3 regions of the Arthrobacter sp. 35/47 genome follow, and region 1 is predicted to be linked to each of the others. Evidence: riboswitches for the same ligand, from Rfam matches in the RefSeq annotation. Region 1 holds a riboswitch; each other region holds the start of a gene.

Region 1 (7,070 bases):
CGTGGAGGATCAGCGACTCGCTGCGGCCACGGTAGTTCTCCTGGCCGGCGCCGCACCGCTGCTGGCATCGGCGATCATCCTCATCCGCCGGCAGCAGCGGCGGGCGCCCACAACCGCCTCAGTGGGCTCCTAGCCCTCCGTACCGTCCTGGCGTGCATCTGCTTTGACGGCTTGGCGGTGCCCCATCATGAACGCGGCGGCGCCGCCGATCACAATGACCGCGATCACAATCGGCAGCAACCAGTTGACGCCCCCGGAACTCGCGGCCTCTTCGGAAGCTGGTTCGGCAACCGGGTCCGCCGGGCTCGAAGTCGGAGCAACAGTTTCAGGGGCCACCGACGGCTCTTCACTTTCAGTGGCCTGCGCGCTCGGAGCGGCGGTGGAGGGATCCTCAGCCGGCGTCGTGCTGGCCGGTTCGTAGGTGAACTCGAAGACGCCCTCAATCGGGTGCCCGTCGGAGGACACGGTGCGCCATGCCACGCTGTACACGCCGGGGGCGTCAATGGCGGCCGGGGCTGACATGACGTTTTCCTCCAGAGTCACCGGTACTGCTTCCACCGGGGTCCCGTCCGGTCCGGTGATCTGTATCCGGCTCAGCTCCAGTCCGGAGGATTCCAGGGGTGTCTCGGAGAGAGTGATGGTGATGGCCTCCGGAGCGGTAGCGATGACCTGACCCTCCTCCGGTGCGGTCCCAATCAGTGAGTCATGCGCGGTGGCTGCCGGTGCTCCGATAGACCCGATCATCAGAGCGGCGAACACTCCCAGCAGCGCCCTTCGAAGGCGCTGGGTTCGAGGACGACGGGCGAGAGTGGTGGTGGCTGGATCGGGTGTGTGCATGACTCTCCTTGGGTGGTAGCGGACGGTTGAAACGATCAGAGCCACTGGGTGGGATCAACCACCGTGTCATTGATCATGACCTCGAAATGGAGGTGACATCCGGTGGAGTTCCCTGTCGTACCGGCATTCCCGATCAGCTCGCCCTGGGACACAATCTGCCCGGCGCTGACCCCGATGACCGAAAGATGGTTGTACGTGGTCTTCAGCCCGCTGCCGTGATCGACGACGATTCGGTTTCCTCCCCCGTAGGGGGACCAACCGGCTTCGACCACCTCGCCGCCCTGGGCGGAGAGAACCTCGGTGGTGCAGGAGGCTACCAGGTCGAGACCGGTATGCAGCTCGCCTGCGCCGGTCAATGGGCTGGTGCGGTACCCAAAACTCGATGTCGTGGCGATAGAACCAAGCGGGGCGGTGAACCGTGCTCCTACAACCGGATCAACGGGCTCCTCGATAGCGGGATCTGCTGCTTCCGCGGTGGGAGCGTCCACAGAGGGTTTACGCGTTTCGGCCTCTACCGAGCCTGCGGCCAGCAGTGAGCGATCACCAGCTTCCGCACCTGACCCGGGGACAGCCGCAACGGCGCTCCGGGTGAACGCGACTTCCGCCTCTGGATCGGCGGTGACCTTTTCAGATGGTGCGGTCTTGGTTTGGATCGGCGGCACAGTGCTGCCGCTTCCTTGTGCGGGGACCATGACGCTGCTGAGCAGCCCGGCTGCACCCAGCACTATCGCTGTAGGTTTGATCCAGTTCCTACCGGATTCAGCGGCTGGACCTGCCGCGCGCCGCCGTCCTTGCCTTGGCCGGCGCTCCGCTGCCCGGCGGCCATGAGGCGCCGGTTCCGCGCGGCGACGGCTGGCGGCCTTGTGTGATGACAAGAACATTCCTTCCCGAACGCCGCTGAAGTTAGCTGTCGGATTCGGGCAAGGAATCAGCCCGGCCGGCCAGTGCACACACTGGAACGGCTTCACCCCAAGACGGCACAACGGCCGCCACAAGAAGTGGGTCCTCCACCCCTGCCGGTATACGGACGATGGCTGGCTTCCCGGCAGGGTTAGGCGTTAAAACCAGCGTCGCCAACTCATCTCGGCGACCAGATCACTCTACAGGGACGGATGTATAGTTACAATTTCGCAACCTATTGAGAGTAGGAATCAATTACAGTCCCACAATTCTGGGTGCGGGGTGTGTGCGCCACCGAGGGAAAAGCTGTCCCGGACGAGTTTCAGCTCAGCAGGGCTGGCAGGCTCTGATCGCTCATGGGGACGATGAGATCGCCGCACCAGCAGGGAAGGTGTTCGTCCCGGCCAGGGGGACCCAACCTCGAGAACGCAAGGGGGGTGGTGCCGAGTTTCTGGTGGAAAGCGGCACGAGATGAGTACCTGGTCGAGAGACACCCGAAATGAGATCAGCCTGGTGCCCGTTCTCTGCCTTCCGTGGACCTTCCCAGACGAATAAATTAGGCTGGTTCGGTGCCCAGGCTTCTGGTGCATGCAGGTGCCGATGGCCCGGGTGCCCTAGCCACGATGGTCATCGGCATCTGGTTAACCTGATCCGGTTTTACCTGCGGTAGCGTGGCGTGATCCGCCCATCCGTCCGCTCGCTTAGGCCTCGTGACTACCCGGCGCTACAGCGCAGGAAGCGCCGCCCGATAGGCAATTGATGAGCCGACGGGAACGCCCACATTTTGGGATGTGGCAAGCTGTTGACCATGTCCGAAGCTTCCGCACCGCCAATCACGACCCTTTACGACGAACGGTTGTGGCCGACACCGTTTGTGTGGGTGCTTGTCTCAGGAGTGGCAGGAGCGTCAATCCTGGTGTTCGCGCCCATCAGCATGCTGACCGGGGTCATCGCCTGCATCGTGATCTTCCTCATCCTCACCGCTCTCCTGATCCTGTCCACCCCGCGAATCACACTGACCACCACCTCACTAAGCGTTGGCCGTGCCCAGATCGAGCGGGAGTATCTAGGTCCGGCACATTCCTATGTGAAACACGAGGCCACCAACCAGCGCGGACCGGCGCTAAACGCCCTGGCATATCTATGCATCCGAGGCTGGATTGACCCCGTGGTACGGATTGACATAGAAGACGAGGAAGACCACACCCCCTACTGGCTGGTATCGACCAGACGTCCAGCTGAACTCGTCAACGCCTTAGGCGAGGAAACGCTTCGCGAGAAAACAGCCACGACTGAATCCGTCATAACCACCAGTCGCGCACTTCAACTAGATCTGGTAGAAGGATCCGGGTCTAACGGCGGCGCACAATAGACTGACCGCTATGGAATATATCTCCGTGCTCTTGCCCTCCGCGGCCGTGGGAGCCATCTTCTACTTTGTTATGCGAGCCATCTTCAATGCCGACAGAGCCGAACGGGCAGCCCAAGCCGCCGCGGAGCAAGAAGCAACACTCGGCACACCGGACCAGGCGACCGGGCAGGAAGCTCCACCGGAAAATAAGATCTGAACTATTTTCAGGACAGGAGCAGGACATGCCGCGCCTGGGCTTCCATTGGAAGCACACTCGCGACCCTGGTATCCACAGAGCCATGCGATACGCCCATAATCACGCCCTCCTCAAATCGTCTTCCTTCCTGGGCTGTCGAGCGCCACCCTGATGCGGCCGTTACGTGAATGTGACATTCGGGGGCATGAAAGATATGATTGTCGCGGTGTCTGGGCCTAGCTATGGGTGACACTCCTCCAGCAGATTGCCTAACTCTGTCGCTGTGGAGGTCCGTTCTGAAACACATCACGACAGAGGCGGGGGAACCGAATATCGGGTTTCGAAAGAAACCCTTGGGGTGAAGGCGAAAGCTGCACTTGCTTCAGTGCCGCAGTGCGCCCGGGTGGCTCCCACCCGAATCCGACAGCTAACTTCGCAGGCATTGGGAGAGGCTGACTGACCATGTCAAAAATTCGCCATACCGCGCGCCACCGCGCCGTCCCTACCAGTCCCTTGCATAGCGTTGCCAAAGCGGCTTCGTCTGGGGTTGCAACAGTGGGACGCCCGGCAGCGGTAGCCGTTGCTGTATCGGGTTTGATGCTTGGGTCGACGTTGCCGGCCAACGCCGGCGCGACCACCGCCCCGTCCGCCGCGCAGCAGCAACCCGTGGATGCATCGGTCGCGGAAACGGTCGCGCCGGCGTCTGCCGCTGTGGCCGTAGCACCGGGGGTTGCTTCCCACACTGTGCAGCCAGGTGACACCCTGGGAAAGATCGCAGCCTCCTACGGTGTGAGCCTCGAAACGATTTTCGCTGCCAACGGGCTCGGGTGGGAATCCATCATTTACCCCGGTGATGTCATCGCCCTGTCCGGCGGCCCCATCGGTGTTACGGCACCGATATCTCCTGCGCCAGTGGAAATCAGCACCATGGGCATCACAACCGCATCCAGCACCATCGAACGCGCTCCAGCTCAGGCATCAAGCACTGTAGCAGCGAGCGGAATCGGCTCGGCGCTGGTTGCCTCGGCCTACGCCCAAATCGGCGCCACCCAGGACTGCACCATCCTCGTCGAGGTAGCGCTACGCTCCATCGGCAAAACCGTAGGCGACCTCGCACCCGAACAGTTCTACCAATACGGCACCACCGTCAGCACCCCCGCCCCCGGCGACCTCGTCATCCGACCAGGGCACATCGCCATCTACGTCGGCAACGGCCAAGTCATCAGCAGCGGCATGAACGGCGTCAACGCAACCATCCTGCACCCCCTTTCCGATCTCGCGGGATCATCCTATATCCGCGTCAACCCATAACCTCTAACCGAGCAGCAATAGAATCTCCGTAACCATCCCGTACACGAGCGCTGGGAATCGGATACCGAAGCGACACAGGGTACGGCTAACCAGCCGTCCCCTGTGTCGCTTCTTTGCTAGGTGTCTGCGGGTTGGTGGGCGCCAGGGAAGGGCGGGAATGCTGTCGCGTCATCCCAACGGCTGGGGGCGGCTTTGATGGGATCGTTTTCTTCGGGTTCGAGAGCGGCGGTGCCGACGCGGAATTGGACCATCATGTCGTGGTCCTCGTGGGGAAGGTTGTGGCAATGGATCATGTAGCGGCCACGGTGCGGCCCGAATTTCATCAGGAGATGTACGGTTTCCCCCTCGCCGACGTAGACGACATCCTTGGGCCCTTGCTCGTAGGCGTACGTGGCGCGATCTTCTCCGCCGATGATTTTGAAGTCCACCAGATGGACGTGCATGGGATGGAACCATCCGCCGCTGGAGTTTTCGAATTCCCAGATCTCAGTGCTGTTCAGCTCGGGGTTGGCAACGATCCGTTGATAGTTGCTGGCCACGACGTCAGCCCACGTTTGACCGTCGATGGTCCACTTGTTGGTAAGGTCATCGCGCTCGAGCCTGAAGTTGCGGCGGATTAGGGCGTCGGTGGACTTGAGTGCCATCACTTCATTCCCCGGGTCCAACTCGCCGGGAAGGGTATTCCACGTCGGGTCGCTGGTGTCGACCGGAGAATCAACGACATCGAAGGCCATGACCTTACCGGTGTGGTCGTAGTCGACATTGTTTTCGTTGGACAGGTTCAAGAGCTCGACACGTTGCCCGGGCTGGTAGTTGCGGAAGTCGACCAGGACTTCGTAGCGTTCGCCGCTGGCGTGACGCCATTGACTGATGGTTTGCGCGCGGGGCATGAGCCCGCCGTCCGTGGCGACGATCACGACGGGGCCGCCGGTACTGAGCTGGAAGCGGAAGGAGCGCGACACGCACCCGTTGAGGAGACGGAACCGGTAGATACGCCGTTGGACTTGCATCACCGGCCAGGGCCGGCCGTTGATTAAGATCACATCACCGTAGACACCTGACTGGTCATTATCGTCATAACCCAGTTCCCCGTTCTCAGCGAACATCGCGTCGCTGATGGTTACCGCGACGTCGAACTTGCCTTGGGGAAGCAGCGCCCGCTCGGTGTCATCGTGAATATGGTACTGCCCCACCAGGCCGGAGTAGACGTTCGGTGCGGTGTTGTGCACGGCGTGGTCGTGGTACCAGAGGGTCCGGGCAGGCTGGAAGTTGGGGTACTCATAATCCTTGGCGAAGCCGGTGTGAGTGATGTCGCTGGCATACCCGTCGAATTGCGGCAGGGAAGCCGACCCGTGCAGATGCACCGATGAATAGAGGAGGTGCCCGGCCCGTGGATGGGTTGCCGGCATCTGGTTGCGAACCCGTAGGAACGCTTTCGTGCCCCGCTCGACCTTGATCGTCGGACCCGGGAAAATGCCGTTATACCCAAGAATCTGTGTGAGCAGATTCTTGTTCGGCAGGATCGACGCGGATGCCGCCACCTGTGCAACTGAGTAATAGTTGATTTTCCTCTCAGGGTCATCGGGGTTCCGAGTCACAGCGTAGGGCTTCAGGAAAGGGGCCTGCGTGAACGGGGTCCGGTACGGCAACGGCATTTGCTCATCCGGCAGAGCACTGGCTGACTTCGCCTGGACCGAACCCGCCGGTACTGTTAGTGCTCCAACCCCGAGCGCACTCAAGCCGCCGAAGAGCAGCACCTGGCGTCGTGAAACAGACATAATTCCTTCTCCTGATTGGTGGCACTACTTAACGGTGCGTGGGAGGGGTTATAGAAACCCTGTGCCCGTCGGTGTCCGCGGACCCTGACCTAAGCGGCGGACGTAGTCTGACGGAGGAAACTTCTAAGGGACGTGGCCGGCATGTCTCTCCGAGTTGCTGTCCTCGCCGTCAATGCCGGGCAATGGTTCCCGTGGCGGGGGTTGCAGTCTTGGTCAAGCATCGGTGGAGCAAGAGAAGAGCGGACAGGACATCAGTAAGATCGCCTTCGGTTTCTACGGCGGCGAGCAAGAGCCGTCCGTCGGCGTCCCGCAGGGCGGGCGCGCATCCGAGTTCGCCGTCCATCACCGCAGGCCAAGGGCAGTGGCGAACTCGGCGGCCTGATCTTGGTCGGCGTTGACCTAGGCAGCGTGCAATTCGCGTACCTCCTGGGCCCGCGGCGAGAACGGTTCGTCGCCCAGGAGCGATTCGTAGGCGGGCGACAATGCTTCTTGCAACAGTCCCAAAACCTCCAGCCGCGCCGCCTGCTCAATCAGCGGCTGCGGTGTGGTAGCGATGCCGGAGGCTGGTGGCCACACTCTCCTCCCGCCAAACCTTCAGGGACCGGTGGCGTCGGCGTTACTGACCCCGCGGCTTCCTGGACACTCGAAACTCTGGGGTTGCGCTCGGCGCTGACTTTCCCGGCAGCGTACACCCGGT
Region 2 (7,070 bases), on a different contig from region 1:
AAAACCTTTGAGGGCACCGTCACCGGTAACGGCATCGTGCTGGTGGATTTCTGGGCCGCCTGGTGCGGTCCCTGCCGGGCCTTCGCCCCGACCTTCAGCGCAGCCTCGGAGAAGCACACGGACATCGTTTTCGCCAAGGTTGACACTGAAGCCGAGCAGGCTCTGGCTGCAGCCGCTTCCATTACCTCTATTCCGACACTGATGGCGTTCCGTGATGGCATCCTGGTTTTCTCCCAGCCCGGGGCACTGAACCCCTCCTCCTTGGACCAGCTCATCGAGCGGCTGAAGGCCTTGGACATGACCGAAGTGCAGGCCAAGTTAGCCTCCCGCCAGTCCGCTTAGGACTCGGAAGACGAGTAGCTGGAGAAAACTTAGGGCACGAGCAGGGCAGCTGAACCATCATTGGTTCCGGCCCATGGGCTCACCTGCGCAATTCATGCATCCCGCCGAGCACTATTGGGTGTGTTCCAACTATTCGCATTCGTTAGTCCCTGCCTGGCCGCCGTGTCCATCGGAACTCTTCCCGAGGTGCTGGTCCGCAAGAGGCGGGGAAGTTCCTGCCCTCTACCCTGAAATGAGAGTCGCCCGAGGAAATATCGGCCCGCATACGCCGTGCCGACGTCATTAACGCTCCGAAGGGCTCTGGTTTGAGGACAAGAACTCCTCGACGATTCCTTCCTCAGCTTGGCTGAGATACCCGTATACACACCCCAGAACAGGTTCTCCCTGGAGGGGATTGAAGCTTTTGGTGCCTGCGGTCGGTGACGTAGTGTCGTGTCACGGCAATGGTCACACATATCACTCGAGGCTACGTGGATACTGAAGAGCAGGCGTCCCTTCCAGCGGAAGGCTCTACCCGGGCCGGGGGGCCGCGGCGTCCTCCGTTGTGGAAAAAGGTCAGCGCCGACCTTATGGATGAGGTTCTTGGTGGCGTCTTTGATTCGGGGTTTCCGGGCGAGTTGGAGCTGGCCAAACGGTACGGCGTCAGCAGGGGCACGATCAGGGCTGCGCTGCGGCCGCTCCGTGAGGCCGGGCAGATTACCGCTCACCCCGGGCGGAAGCCTGCGGTTGTTGCGGGGAAGAGCACGGCTTACGGGCCGATCTACAGTTTGTTGGCGTCCATCCGTGAATCTGGCCTGCACCATTCAAGTGTCGTGCTGGCACAGCACCTTGTCCGGGATGCTTCGGTTGCTGGGAAGATGTCCCTTGATGCCGATACGGAGTTCTTCCATCTTTCGCGTGTGCGTCTTGCCGATGGGGAACCCCTTGGCCTGGACCAGGTTTGGCTCCCGGCTGCGGTCGCCGTGAAGCTGATGCAAGCGGATTTCACCGACGCCGCACTGTATGCCGAGCTGGAAAGACGCTGTGGCATTGTGCTGGATGGCGGGACCGAGCAACTTACGGCCGTAGCTGCCTCCGCGGATCAGGCCTCCTGCTTGAACTGTGCCGAGGGGATGCCGTTGTTGCTGATCGAACGCACTGGATGTTATCGGGCAAGGACTCTGGAGTTTCGACGAAGCTACATTCTGGGAGAAAGAATCACCGTAGCGACGTCGTTCGGGTGTAAGGCCGGCTCTGGCCCGCGTTCTGATTGAGGGAGCTCATCGTCCTCGCACATGTGTCAACCGTTTGTTGACCGTGCGGCAGATGGCACCTGTGGTGCCCGGCACCGGTCCTCGGATGTCGCCCGTTGGTGGAGAGCCCACGTGAGCAGGGCTACGGACCCGGCAGCCAGCAGCGGCTGGATGGGTTCGAAGTACTGCATCGCACCGGAGGCTCCCAACGCCAGCAGGACGAGCTTGTTGCAGACCGGGCAACCGACCGCGAAGAACGATATCGCTGTACCAGCGGCTCCGAACCGGCCGTGGCGGTCATTCTGCAGAGCAGGTTCCCGGGCGACGTACGTGGCGGCCACCATGCCGGTGAGTCCGGCCGTCACGGCCAGAACAGGGAAGGACCACCACGTCGGCGGAACCTCACGGGTGAACAGCGGCGTGTCAATAAGATCCGTCGGGACGGCCACGATCAGGTAGGTGATGAGCGTGCCGCCGACCGCGGCCAACCAACGCCGGGCAGGCCAGTGTGACAGGGCCGCAGCCAGTGAGATGCGGTGATCGTCCTTCATCGAACGTCCTTTTCCTCGCGCGCTACGGATATTTTCCTTTCAGCGCCGGCGTCGCTTGATCCTCGGCGGGTCCTCCAACGCAGTGCGGCGGTCAACGCCAACACTGTCACGGCCGCCACCATGAATACCGGGTTGGATACATCCGAGGCGATCCCGCTGGCAGCTGATTCAAGGCGGAACTGGTCGGACACAGTCAGTACCCCACCGAGTCCTGCGGTGCCGTCGGTGACAAGCAGGAGCACCCCAATGCCGATTGAGAGGCCACCGGAAATGACCATCACCACGGAGTTGGACCACCGCCCCACCCTGACCTGACGCGGCCGCAACCAACTCCGCCCGGAAACCCCCAGCCGGTCCCACAGGAGAGCCAGCATAAACAGCGGCAAGGCCATCCCCAACGCGTACACGGCGAGCAGAACTCCGCCATACACGGCATTGCTTCCCACCGCCGCCACGGTCAGGACTGAGCCGAGAATGGGGCCGGTGCAGGCCCCGGCGACCCCGTAGACAGAACCGAGGACGAACACGGACAAACGGGAGCCTTCACCTTGATGGGCGCTGCGGAACATTGGGGGCAGACGGATCCCTATCAGCTGGGCTATTCCCACGCTGATAACCAGAGCTGACGCAACTGCAATGAGAATACTGCGGTGCTGGGTCACCAAAGAGCCGAGAGCACCGGCGAAGACGCCCAGCGGCACCAGTGTGGAGAGCAGCCCCAGGTAAAACAGTCCGGTCCTGGCTACGAGCTGGGCAGGGGTGGTGAAAGCGTAAGCGAAAAAAGCTGGCAGCAGTAAAGCTGAACAGGGGCTGAGTAAGGTTAGGAGACCACCAAGGAATGCGCCGGCATAACCGATGACCATTACCCTTGCCCCGCCCGTTCCAGTTCACCGTCAATGACCTGTTCAAAGGCGGCCAGAGGCTGCGCGCCGATCAGGGGGACACCGTTAACCAGGAAAGTCGGGGTACCGGTGGCGCCCAATGATGCCGCTTCCTGTGCATCCTTCTCGACGGCTGCGGAAAGCTCTTCCGAGTCCAGATCGGTCTTGAACTTTTCCAGATCGGGTACCCCGGCAGCCTCTGCCAGCTGGATCAGGCGTTCCTCGGTCAGATCGATGTGACCACGTTCCGGAGCCTCGGCAAAAACCGCCTTGTTGAATTCCCAGAACTTGCTCTGCTCGCCGGCTGCCCGCCCGGCCACGGCTGCGCTGAAGGATTGCTCACCGAACACCGGCAGGTCCCGCCATTCAATGCGCAAATCTCCGCTTTCCACGTATTTGTCGACCAGGGTAGGCAGGGTGTCGCGGGAGAACAAGCCGCAGAACGGGCAGCGGTAGTCGGCATACTCGATCATGACTACGGGAGCATCCACCCGGCCAAGCGCGGTCGGGTCATCGGCTGTCCGCCGTGACAAATCAAGTGGCTCCCCAGCCTCGCTCTGTCCGGGGGCAGCCGCTGGTGCTGAGCCTCCACCCTGAGAGGGACGTTTCTGTGATGTCGCTATGCCGATCAGCAGGATCAAAAGGACCAGGCCAACAACGGCGAGGGAGATCGTTAACGCTCGGCGGCTGGATCTTTCAGGGGTGGATGTTTCCGGGGATGACATGCAACTCCTTGAATGGGCACTGATAGTACAACCGATCAACCAGGCATGAATGAGTGATCCAGTGTCCGGACGATGGGTGGAAATGCGTTCACTGGTACACGCAGGGGAGGCGGTGTTGAAAAAGTTCCCGATGTTCTCCTGCGGTCGACCGCCCTGCCGCTGGAACCTGCCACGTCTGCAGCAGGTTCCAGCGGAGGATTTAGGCGTTCACCCGGTAGTAGATAGGGCCGGAGCCGACATCGACACTCTCAACCACGGTCTGGTTACCGTTCCATCCACTGTGGATGGCTTGGCCGTTTCCGATGTAGACCGCATTGTGTGAAAAGCCCATGCCTCCATCGGCGTAGTAGATGAAGTCTCCGGGCTGCGGATCCGACACAGGTGTTGCGTAAGCCATCAGGGACTCCGGAGATTCATCGCCCACACCCTGGATTCCAGCCGCACGCAGTGCCACCTCACCAAGAACGGTGCAGTCCTGCACCGCGCCTAATTGGGCCCGCGCCGCAGCGAGGATCGCTTGATTAGCCGACGAGGGCGCTACCTCCGCGCTGACAGATCCCGCAGCGTAGACGGACGAGGTCACTGCCGGCCCGGACAGTTGCGTTAGGGTCATCATCTCGGGCTGGGCACCAGAGGTAACGGCACCCGGTGCGACGTTGATGCGGTCACCGGGATAGATCACAGTGTCCATCGACAGGCCATTCAGCGACAACAGCGCTGGCAAATCAATACCGTGCCGCGTCGCAATGAGACCGAGGGTATCCCCAGCCTGCACCGTATAGGTCTCTTCCGTCGGCGCGGTGGCCGAGGAAGACTGGATTGGTGTGAAATCCGTAGCAGGGGCGGATGCTATCGCTCCTGCTTGGGCAGGCACGGCACTCCCCAGCAAAAGCCCAGCACCTACGACAGCCACCGCGGCCTGACGGCTGCCGGCGCGCGTCTGATCCAGCGCGGATCCATACATTCTTGCCATAGGGCTGATAGTGACCGCACGGTGGCGGCCACGAGTGTTCTTCAATGACATCTATGTAGCCTCTCCCGATACCTGCGAGGTGAGCTGTCGGATTCGGGTGGGAGTCACCCGGTCGCGCGATGTGGTCATCGAACGGCTTAACCCCAAGGATTCAACGGAACCCAAAAATTGGTTCCCCCGCCCCTGCCTCAGTCTCTAGCTAGTGCCTTGGCAAGCGGCAGAGTTCGGTAACGAGCCAAGGATGCCGCGAAACGATGCGCGGCACATGACCAAGATACAGGGAAACATCTCAAATGTATAAACATTTATATGACGGGCCCCCAAGGGGTGTCCCAGACTGTTCACTACCGCCGCCTCGGGCTCTGAATTCCGCGTCATGTCCGCCTCAGTTGACCGGTGCACGCGGGATTTTGTGTGCACCGGTCGCTGATTCGAGCGGATAAGGTTTCCGGAGGGATCTGATGATGCTTGCTACAGATGCAACATCTGTCTAACTCCGAACCCATGGGATAGGTTCCTCCGGAGTGTTCACCTATTGTGGCGAAACAAGGAGCCAGTGATCCTCAGAGGCAACAGAGAACATGAAGGAAAGAAGGTCCAATGCGACGCACAACAAGAGCCTGCGCTCCTGTCTCCGAGTGCACGTTCATGCCGGGAAGAACGAAAAGTTCGGACGCACGGATGAACCGCGCCGGGATGGGTCACTGAAGCATGTCCACGGCTTCGAATAAGGAGATCCTCATTGTGCACTTGGCTGGCCCAGGTTCGGACCCCTTCCCCGGTCTGCCCATGGCGATGCAGGTGGCACGCAACGCGTTGGCTGAACTGCCTGATGTCGCTATCGAAATAGTGGTCCAAGGACCAAGCGTCCGCCAGCTTATCCCGGGAGCCGAGCCCCTTGAGAATGTGGCGAGGGGGATAACGGTGTATGCCTGTGAGAACAGTCTCCGGTCGGCCGGAATGGAGTCCGCTGACCTCCAGCCAAATGTGGAAGTCGTCCCCGCCGCTGTTTCCCATATTGCCACGCGTCAGTTTCAAGGCGCGGCCTATATCCGTCTGTGAGTACCCGAAAATCGTCGGCGGCCGACACGCTTTCACCTGGTGTCTTACAAGCATCAACCCCGGAAATTCCAGTCGGCGCTGCACGGCCCTGACGGCAGCTAGAAAGCCGGCCGGACGAGGAGCCACGTCGCAACGTGGGAGGATCCGTCAGGCAGCGTGTTGTGCTACGGAATGCCCCTCTACATCACTGACCAGGCGGTGCCATCCTGATGTCTTCGACGCCAGCACGGCCCGCTGGTCCCGGCGGCCATGCCTCAGTGCTGCCCGGCTTTCATCCCCGCCCGGACTGCATCCAGGGCACCTGGCGGGAAATCCACCGCGCCGCCGAGCGCTGCCGCGGCCAGTTCAGCCGCGGCTGATTCCTCGATCGCGATGACCAGCCGCCCGGTCGCTACGGGGTCCGGACCGAAGGCGAGGAGCCCGTGATTTCCCAACAGTACGGCGTTCGTTCCAGGTTGCTCGGCCAGCACTCGGGTGATGCCCTTCACGGACAGGTCTGACCCGCGCGGGCCCCACGGCACAACAGGGACAGTCTGGGCCTGCCCGAAGCGTAGCAGGGGCTCTGTGCGGCAGGGTAGTGACGCGTTCGCCACGGCAAACGCTGTCGCTGCAGGGGAGTGGGTGTGGATAATTGCAGCGATGTCGTCCCGGGTGTTGTAGACGACCGAATGCATGTGGATAATTTCGGCGTTCTCAGGGCCAAGTTCACCGTCGACGACGTCACCGCCGACGGTCACTGTGGCGAGCTGCTCTGGACGAAGGTCCCTCACCACCCCGGTGCTGGTAAGCAGGAAACGGTCGTCGTCGATTCTGGCACTGAGGTTTCCGTGCCCTGAATGGGACATCACCCCGGCTGTAAACAGCAGCTGGGATGCCTGCACTATCGCCGCACGCGCGTCAGCTGAAGCTTCGTTAGCGGTCATATTTGTTCCCTTCTGAACAGTTGCCGGTTCCCGTGCCGGCGATCACTGGTCCTGCTTGCGTCTTTAGGCTGGGTTGCCTTCGAGGGAGGTCAGTGCGGCTCGCAGTCTCGTGTCGGCGTCACTGGCCACTTCCTGTACGGCCGGGCTGGCGCTGAGCTGGACCATTGTCTGGGGGTCGATGGCCTGGATTGTGGTCTGCGTGGCGTCGGGTCCGCGGCGTACGACGACGTTGCAGGGTAGCAGTGCGCCGAGGTCCGGCTCGGCCGCCAGGGCGCGACTGGCAAGTTGTGGGTTGCACGCGCCGAGGATCACGTAATCACCGAGGCCCTGCCCTGCTTCGGCATCAAGTTTGGTTTCGAAGGTTGCGCGGACGTCGATCTC
Region 3 (7,070 bases), on a different contig from region 1:
GTCCCCCGTTGGTCCCGAATGTTCACCCCGAAGAACTGAACACCGTCCTGCTGGTGTTCCTGCGAGAGTGCTTGCAGGTCCGGGGCCTCCACACGGCACGGCGCGCAGGCGGCGTACCACACGTTCAGGACGGTCACTTGCCCGGCCCAGTCGGCTGATGAGATCGTCGTCCCGTCGTAGAGTTCGGCGGTCAGTTCCACCGGTTCTCCCCGTGTTTCGGGAGCGTACTCGCTCACTGAACCGTCACCGGCGATGTAGTTCTTGTTATCTCCGGCTGTGGCCTGTTGCGCCAGTGGATCGGTAGCGGCGCACCCGGAGATCAGCAATGACAGGGTCAGAAACAGGACCGGAAATTTCATTCCTGGCCGGTTTTTGCCGATCTTTGCTGCCCGGGGGGCGCCGGTTGGTGCGTGCCGGAAGAGTTGTCTGCTCATTTTCGTCGCCGATCGCGCCGGGCGTCGGAGGAAGCGGTATAGGCGGCGAGGATCGCCACGGGCAGGACGATGAGTACCGACACCCATGAAGGGAACGTTCGCCTGAGCAGGAGGTAGCCGATGGTGGCGATCAGGAGCAGGAAGGTCATTTCATGCCATCCGCGCCATTGGGACATTTCTTTCCAATCCGGAAGGTAGGGTCCGTGCATCAGGGCACCAGATCGTTGAATGAGGTTCCGCCGTCACCGGACACTTTCACGCCGGTTTCGGTGGCAACCCAAATTTCCTGATCGGCTCCGTCGTCGGTGTGTGTGTCTATGGCGGTGGGTGCGGCCTCGATGGATCCCTTCTTCGCCCAGGTCGCCCCCGCGTCTGCGCTGGTGTGAATGTCACCTTCAGGAGTGACACCGACTGCCGTTTCCCCGTCCAGGGCGGTCAGCAACAGTAGAGGACTGTCAGCGACAAGACTCCAAGTGGAACCGGCGTCGGTGGAACGGTAGAGCCCTTCCCCTGTGGTGGCCAGCACGACGTCGCTGCTTGTCGTGCCGGAGAGGTCGAAGGGAGCGATCTGGGTTTCCGCCGGAAGCCATTGAAGACCATCACCGCTGGTAATCAGTTGCCCGTCGTATCCGACGAATGATTCCCCGGTTCTGGTCAGGGCATGAAAGTCGGACTGGCCCTGCCGGGACAGGGGCTCCCAACTCTTACCACCGTCGGTGGAGCTGAGCAGCCCAACCGGGTTGGGCAGATCTGTGTCCGGTCCGGGGTGCCCGGACGCGTACAGGGTGTTGTTCTCACCGGCGGTGTATCCCATCAGGTCGATGACGGGTCCGATGCGTGGGGCGGGGGAGGAGGAGACGTCGTACAGCCCGTTGTGGGTGGCTAACAGCACCCGGTCACTGCCCGGGTCCACGCTCATACCGTGCACATGACCGGTGGGAAAGCTCTTTGCTGTGCCGGGTGGTTGCGGTGCCGCCGAAGGAGCCGAACAGGCCGCCACGGACATCATCGAGATAAGCGCCACCGTGGGCAAGACGAGACGACGGCGGAGAAGGATAGGGAAAAATTTTGGACGCATTTGTTGCTCTCCAACCAAAGGGGGAATGACGGGAAGAGGAGGAAGGCACGGTCCGCGGGAGACGCCGGTAATGGACGCCTCCGGCGGACTGTGCTTGCCCGTCTTAGAGCTCGGCCAGGAGGGCTTCCATCTCCTCGATCTCGGCCTGCTGCGTTTCCACGATGGTTTCCGCCAGGGCGATGGCATCCGGGTACTGCCCGTTCTCGATTTCTTCCTGCGCCATTTCGACCGCTCCGTCGTGGTGGGCCGTCATGGACTCCAGGAACATGCGCGCCGCTTCGTCGCCTTCGGCGGCTTCCAGCCCGGCGAGCCCGTCCTCGGTCATCATGCCCTGCATCTCCCCGCCACCGCCCATGTCCCCCATGTCATGGCCTTCCATGCCACCTTCGGGTTCGACCGGTTCACCCCAAGCTTCGAGCCAGCCGGTCATCGTCTCGATTTCGGGTGCCTGCGCATCTCTGATCTGGGTAGCCAGGTCGCGTACTTCCGGGCTGATGGAGTCCTGGGCGAGCATGATCTCGCTCATTTCCACGGCCTGACGGTGGTGCGGGATCATCATCTGGGCGAACATGACGTCCGCATCGTTAGGTTCGGCCGCAGTGTCCTGCGTGGTTTCCGGTGCAGCGGAGCCGGCGCTGCTCTCCGGCGCCGTAGCAGTGCCGGGTGTTTCGCCGGATCCACAACCGGCAAGCGTGAGGGTCGCGGCGATCGCCAGTGCGGACATGGAAAGGTAACGCTTGGTCATGAGGGGTGTCCTTCGATGGTTGAGCTAGCTGCAGTTCAGTACGTCGGCACGACGGGGTTGCCGTCGGGCCGTTACCGGAGTCGGGTACTTACGCGACTCTCACGTGCGGCTGATGCAGAGCTGAACCAGTGTCAGCGAAGGTACGAAGGTGCGGGGAAGCTGTACTACCGGCGGCGGGCCCCGCAGGCGAACACGGCCATAGACCAGCCGGCTCCTGAGGACGATGGCAGCGGCGAAGGAAACAACCAGGAACGCCAGGATGCACACGGCCGCGGCGATCTCTTCACCGCACGTATCCGCACAATCCAGATTCAGGGTCATTCCCGAGTCTGCGGTGTCGGATGCGGATGCCGGCGTGATCGCCTGGTGGTGCACATCAGCTGCGGGCGCCGCGGTGACCACCGGGCCGACGGCGTGTGAGGCACCATGCCCGCCCATCCACACATGCATCGCAAGGATGCCCACAATGACCGCGGTCAGACTGAAAAGAAGAGCTGCCCGGGGAAAGCGGCGTGAAAGGGGAACGAACAGCGCTCTCGGCGGATACTTATGCACCGTCCTGCCCCTTCCCGCCTACGTGATGGTTTATGCCTGATATCAGAGTACCGACCCATCCTGGGCCGGATCGAATCGGTGCTCCACCAGCGGTGGCTGCCGGATGCCAGATTCAGCTGGCGCAGGAGCTGCGCGTTCAGCGCCACCACAGGAATCGGGGAAAGGAGCTTCCTGAGGTGACAGGGGAGACCCACCGTGACCCAATTGTGATATTCGCAGTCCGGTGGGATACCCTCAATCTCGTGCCTGCACCCCATGGAGGCACTCCCACACGGATCGCCGAGCTCTGTCACCGTGGTGGGGTCGTCCGTTTTCCGCTGGCAGAGGCGGGGGAACCATGTACGCGGGCCCAACGCTTTATGGGTCCTTGGGGTTAAGCCGTGTCCACGGCCGGGTGACTCCCATCCGAACCCGACAGCTAACCTCGCAGGCGTTGGGAGAAGGTACTCATCTATGTCCACTCGGCATGCCCCCGCGCGCCATCGCGCAGTCCCCGCCCAGACCAATACGTTGGCGGTCCTCTCCAAGGCTGTTTCCTCCAACATGGGTTCTGCAGGCCGTCAGGCTGCAGTGATCACCGCAGCTTCTGGTCTCGTTCTCACCGCTGGCCTTCCGGCCCAGGCGGTGGACGCACCGCAGCGTCAGGTGAGCACCAGTTCGCTGGTTACCACCGTGGAATCCGAGCCGGTGTCCGCGGATACATCGGCCGCTATCTCCTTCGAACGAGAAGCCGTTACCGCTGCGCCCGCTCCGGTGGTTGCTGCTCCGGCTCCTGTCCTGGAGCACCCGGTCCCCGAAGCTGACCCGTCACCTGTAACAGTGCAGGCGGTGGAACCCGCCCCGGTACAGCCGAGCCCTGCCGTGCAGGAAGTGGCGCTGCAGGCTGCCGTAGCGCTTCCCGCTGCCCCTGCCCCTGCTCCCGAGCCGAAGCCGGCTCCTGCCCCTGCAGCGAGCAGCAGTGTCGGTGCCGCGCTGGTCGCCTCCGCCTACGCACAGATCGGCCGCACGCAGGACTGCACCATCCTCGTCGAGGTCGCGCTGCGGTCCATCGGCAAGTCTGTGGGCGACCTCGGGCCCGAGCAGTTCTACCAGTACGGGACCGTTGTCGGCTCGCCCGCACCGGGTGACCTGGTCATCCGACCCGGCCACATCGCCATCTATGTAGGTAACGGCCAGGTCATTAGCAGCGGCATGAACGGTGTCAACGACACCCTCCTGCACCCCCTGAGCGATCTCGCCGGCTCATCCTTCGTCCGGGTCAACGGCTAACAACCACCTAAGCCGGGTAGGCAAAAAGGGCCAACAGGGCGACCGCGAACCGCTCCAAGCCCTTTGCCTACCCACACCTGGGCATGCCGGAGTCATCCCCCTGCACTTCGGCATGCCCTCACCCTTCCCCTGAGCGAGACGAGATCATCGTTGTCTTCCCACAACGCCCACGGTCGACGCCGCGCCGCCACAGGACGTCGCCGCGCAGAACCGGCCACCCCCCGTCACCAGCAGGGCCGCCGCGCCGCGAAGCGGAGCGCGACGAACCGCCGCCCTTCACCTGTCGCCCCGATCGCCGGTGCAATCTCGGCCGCCAGTGTGCTTAGCGGCGTTCTCCTCTCCGGCATCCCCGTGACTGCAGCGGCCCCGTCATCCGTAGAACCAGCCGCCGTCAGCGCGGCCGCGGACAGCGCTCAGCAGCCACGAGCGCAAACCATTGAAGCCGACCCGAAAGCCAGCGTGGATTTCAGCCGCGCCGCAGTCGTGGGCGCCTCCTCCGCGGAGCCGGCGACAGGGTCGGTAGACTCATCGCACTTTCTGGCTGATGGTCCCATCGAGATGACCCCCGGCGATGACGCGGACGAAAGCCCTGCTGCCGAACCTCCTAAACAGTCCGGCCTCGGCGCGCCCTTGGCCGAAATGACCACCGTCTCGACCTTCGGATATCGCACCAACCCACTGACCGGGGTGCCAGGGGAAATGCACACCGGCATCGACCTCACCGGCTCATGTTCCACCCCTGTCACGGCCGCTGCCAGTGGAACCATCAGCGAAGCTGGATGGAGTCCCTACGGTGGAGGGAACCGTATCGTTGTCGACCACGGGAATGGGCTGAAGACCACCTACAACCACCTCGCGACGATTGCCGTCGGCGTAGGCCAAACAGTTGCTCGGGGAGAGTTTGTGGGCGGGGTTGGAACCACTGGCAACTCCACCGGCTGCCATCTGCACTTCGAAGTCATGATCAACGACACGCTCGTCGATCCCTCGACCTGGTTCTAATCCTCGGGCCTTCACCGAGATCCGATTAACCACTAGAAGCTGGGATGGCCAGAGGATCGATCTCAGGTATAGATCCCTCTCACCGTGACCGAGACGAGGCTGGGGACGGCGTCCCGGGAGCCAGAGCGACCGGGCGGAACCAATGGCCTGGACGCAGTACCGGGCGAGGTCTGCCGGGTTCATGGCCAGATCCTCGGCTTTCTCCTGGATGCCCGAGTCCGGATCAGGTCCGTGATGAGGGGCCTCGAGGTATCCATGCGCATGGTCGAGATGGGTTCCCCGGTGAAGAGCCGGAGCCGACGCGTCCTGGCCCGGCCGCACCCTGAGCAGAGGACACCACGTCACAGGAAAGCCGCGAACGTCCCGCGGCCCAGGCGCAGTTAGGGCTGAGAGCCGAGCCCCCTTCACGGGAGCCGGTGTCATGAAGGCTAGTGAGATGACGACCGAAAAAGTCCTGAAATTAGGTCGCCGCGGGTGCCTACTGGTCAGCAGTCTTACCATTTATTAGGGTGGTTTCAAGGCGAAAGACCGGGAGGGGTCGCAATTTCAGCATCAGTGCGAGGCAATGGAGGCGTCACCGTGCAGGCGGTGATGCGTATCGTGCTGAGCTTTTCACTGGTGTTCGCGTTTACGACCTCTGCCGCTGCAGCCTTGTGCCTCCAGATGGAACAGCACGGTCCGATGTCGATGGGTGACCGTACGGTGGCTATGGAGCCGTCGGGTCAGCCTGGTGCTGCGACGGCGATGAGTATGACGGCCGGGCCTAAGGGCTCACCGTCGGCGCAGGCCTGTTGCCATCAGCAGGTCAACACCACTGAGGGCATCACCGCACCGCAGCCGGCGTTACCCGCGGAGCAGGTTGTGGCCCTTGCCGCTCAGGTCGAGTCGTTCCCCGACGATAGCGGTTACCGCCCGCCCGGTTTCTTTGATCCGGTGCTCGAAAGACGTGATCACCTCACTCCGTCATTGACGGCCTTATCGATCAGTCGCACATAAAATTCCAGGCCCGTCTTGTGGGTCTTCCTTGGCGTGCCCTCATGCCTGCTCTAAGTCCGACGTCTTCGAAGTCCGACGTCCGTCGGCTGCGAGTCAGAGCGCACGCACCTGCACAAGCCCAATTCCGGTACACACAACCAATTAGCGGCTGACCTGGATCAGCTGCACCCTGATTGAGGAGAAAACAATGACACACCACTTGACGTCCATGCTCGACACCTACCCCAAGGATCTCGGGGGAGTGGACAAGGAAAAGCTCGCCGAATGCATCGAAGCGTGTTTTGAATGTGCCCAGACGTGCACCGCGTGTGCGGATGCGTGCCTGAGCGAGGATATGGTCGCCGAGCTGACCAAGTGCATCCGGACCAACCTGGACTGCGCGGACATTTGCGCGACCACCGGTAACGTGCTGTCCCGCCACACCGGGTACGACCCGAACCTCACCCGAACCATCGTCGAAGCCTGCCGTACCGCGTGCAAGGCCTGCGCTGACGAGTGTGAGCAGCACGCCGGGATGCACGACCACTGCCGGATCTGCGCTGAAGCGTGCCGCCGCTGTGAGAAGGCCTGCGCGGAACTGCTGTCCTCCCTGGGCTAAAGCTTTTCCATCATGGCCTTTACGGCGATATCCAAAGGAGGACTCCGTGAACTCAGCAGAAAACACGTCCGGCAGCCACCGCGCAGGAACTCCCGGACATGAACAGGAGCACACCGAACAACACCACCAGGAAGAAGCCTCCGGCAAGGGCGAGACTGCCAGTGGCGGAAAGGATCACTCCAGTCATGGCGGCTCGGGTCATGGTGGGTCAGGCAAGAAGATGTATGTGAAGTTTGGTCTCATCCTGCTGATCAGCCTGGGGCTGATGTGGACGTTGTCCATGTCGATGGTCCGGTCCATCGATCACTTCTACTACAACCTGAGCAACTTCTGGATGGCGTTGCTCATGGTCGGTGCGATGGCGATCGTCATGGTCATCGGCATGTGGTCGAT

Evidence for each region. Region 1 has a riboswitch for cyclic di-AMP ahead of X803_RS0101705 (LysM peptidoglycan-binding domain-containing protein). Riboswitches for the same ligand answer to the same signal wherever they lie in the genome.
Region 2: it holds a riboswitch for cyclic di-AMP, as region 1 does, so the genes downstream of both, X803_RS21470 (C40 family peptidase) here and X803_RS0101705 (LysM peptidoglycan-binding domain-containing protein) in region 1, are expected to answer to the same signal.
Region 3: it holds a riboswitch for cyclic di-AMP, as region 1 does, so the genes downstream of both, X803_RS0109200 (NlpC/P60 family protein) here and X803_RS0101705 (LysM peptidoglycan-binding domain-containing protein) in region 1, are expected to answer to the same signal.

Annotation. Positions count from the first base shown of each region.
Region 1 covers NZ_KI914582.1:38,204-45,273, forward strand. Annotated here, with positions in the region: partial or broken gene X803_RS22610 (cytochrome c oxidase assembly protein) at 1-133, shown strand, start outside; gene X803_RS17155 (copper resistance CopC family protein) at 130-837, opposite strand; gene X803_RS22615 (M23 family metallopeptidase) at 873-1,499, opposite strand; cyclic di-AMP (ydaO/yuaA leader) riboswitch at 1,715-1,905, opposite strand; gene X803_RS17160 (DUF3093 family protein) at 2,546-3,109, shown strand; gene X803_RS0101700 (hypothetical protein) at 3,120-3,305, shown strand; cyclic di-AMP (ydaO/yuaA leader) riboswitch at 3,544-3,740, shown strand; gene X803_RS0101705 (LysM peptidoglycan-binding domain-containing protein) at 3,951-4,595, shown strand; gene X803_RS0101710 (multicopper oxidase family protein) at 4,712-6,373, opposite strand.
Region 2 covers NZ_KI914596.1:39,696-46,765, forward strand. Annotated here, with positions in the region: gene trxA (thioredoxin) at 1-342, shown strand, start outside; gene X803_RS18935 (GntR family transcriptional regulator) at 885-1,595, shown strand; gene X803_RS0109265 (hypothetical protein) at 1,622-2,125, opposite strand; gene X803_RS18940 (cytochrome c biogenesis CcdA family protein) at 2,122-2,988, opposite strand; gene X803_RS0109275 (DsbA family protein) at 2,988-3,647, opposite strand; gene X803_RS21470 (C40 family peptidase) at 3,931-4,755, opposite strand; cyclic di-AMP (ydaO/yuaA leader) riboswitch at 4,760-4,934, opposite strand; gene X803_RS0109290 (class II aldolase/adducin family protein) at 6,021-6,689, opposite strand; gene X803_RS0109295 (DUF302 domain-containing protein) at 6,753-7,070, opposite strand, start outside.
Region 3 covers NZ_KI914596.1:25,601-32,670, forward strand. Annotated here, with positions in the region: gene X803_RS0109175 (TlpA family protein disulfide reductase) at 1-359, opposite strand, end outside; gene X803_RS21850 (hypothetical protein) at 431-610, opposite strand; gene X803_RS0109185 (F510_1955 family glycosylhydrolase) at 643-1,698, opposite strand; gene X803_RS0109190 (DUF305 domain-containing protein) at 1,616-2,257, opposite strand; gene X803_RS0109195 (hypothetical protein) at 2,357-2,812, opposite strand; cyclic di-AMP (ydaO/yuaA leader) riboswitch at 3,080-3,260, shown strand; gene X803_RS0109200 (NlpC/P60 family protein) at 3,266-4,081, shown strand; gene X803_RS18925 (M23 family metallopeptidase) at 4,640-5,083, shown strand; gene X803_RS0109210 (hypothetical protein) at 5,663-6,079, shown strand; gene X803_RS0109215 (four-helix bundle copper-binding protein) at 6,267-6,677, shown strand; gene X803_RS0109220 (DUF305 domain-containing protein) at 6,724-7,070, shown strand, end outside.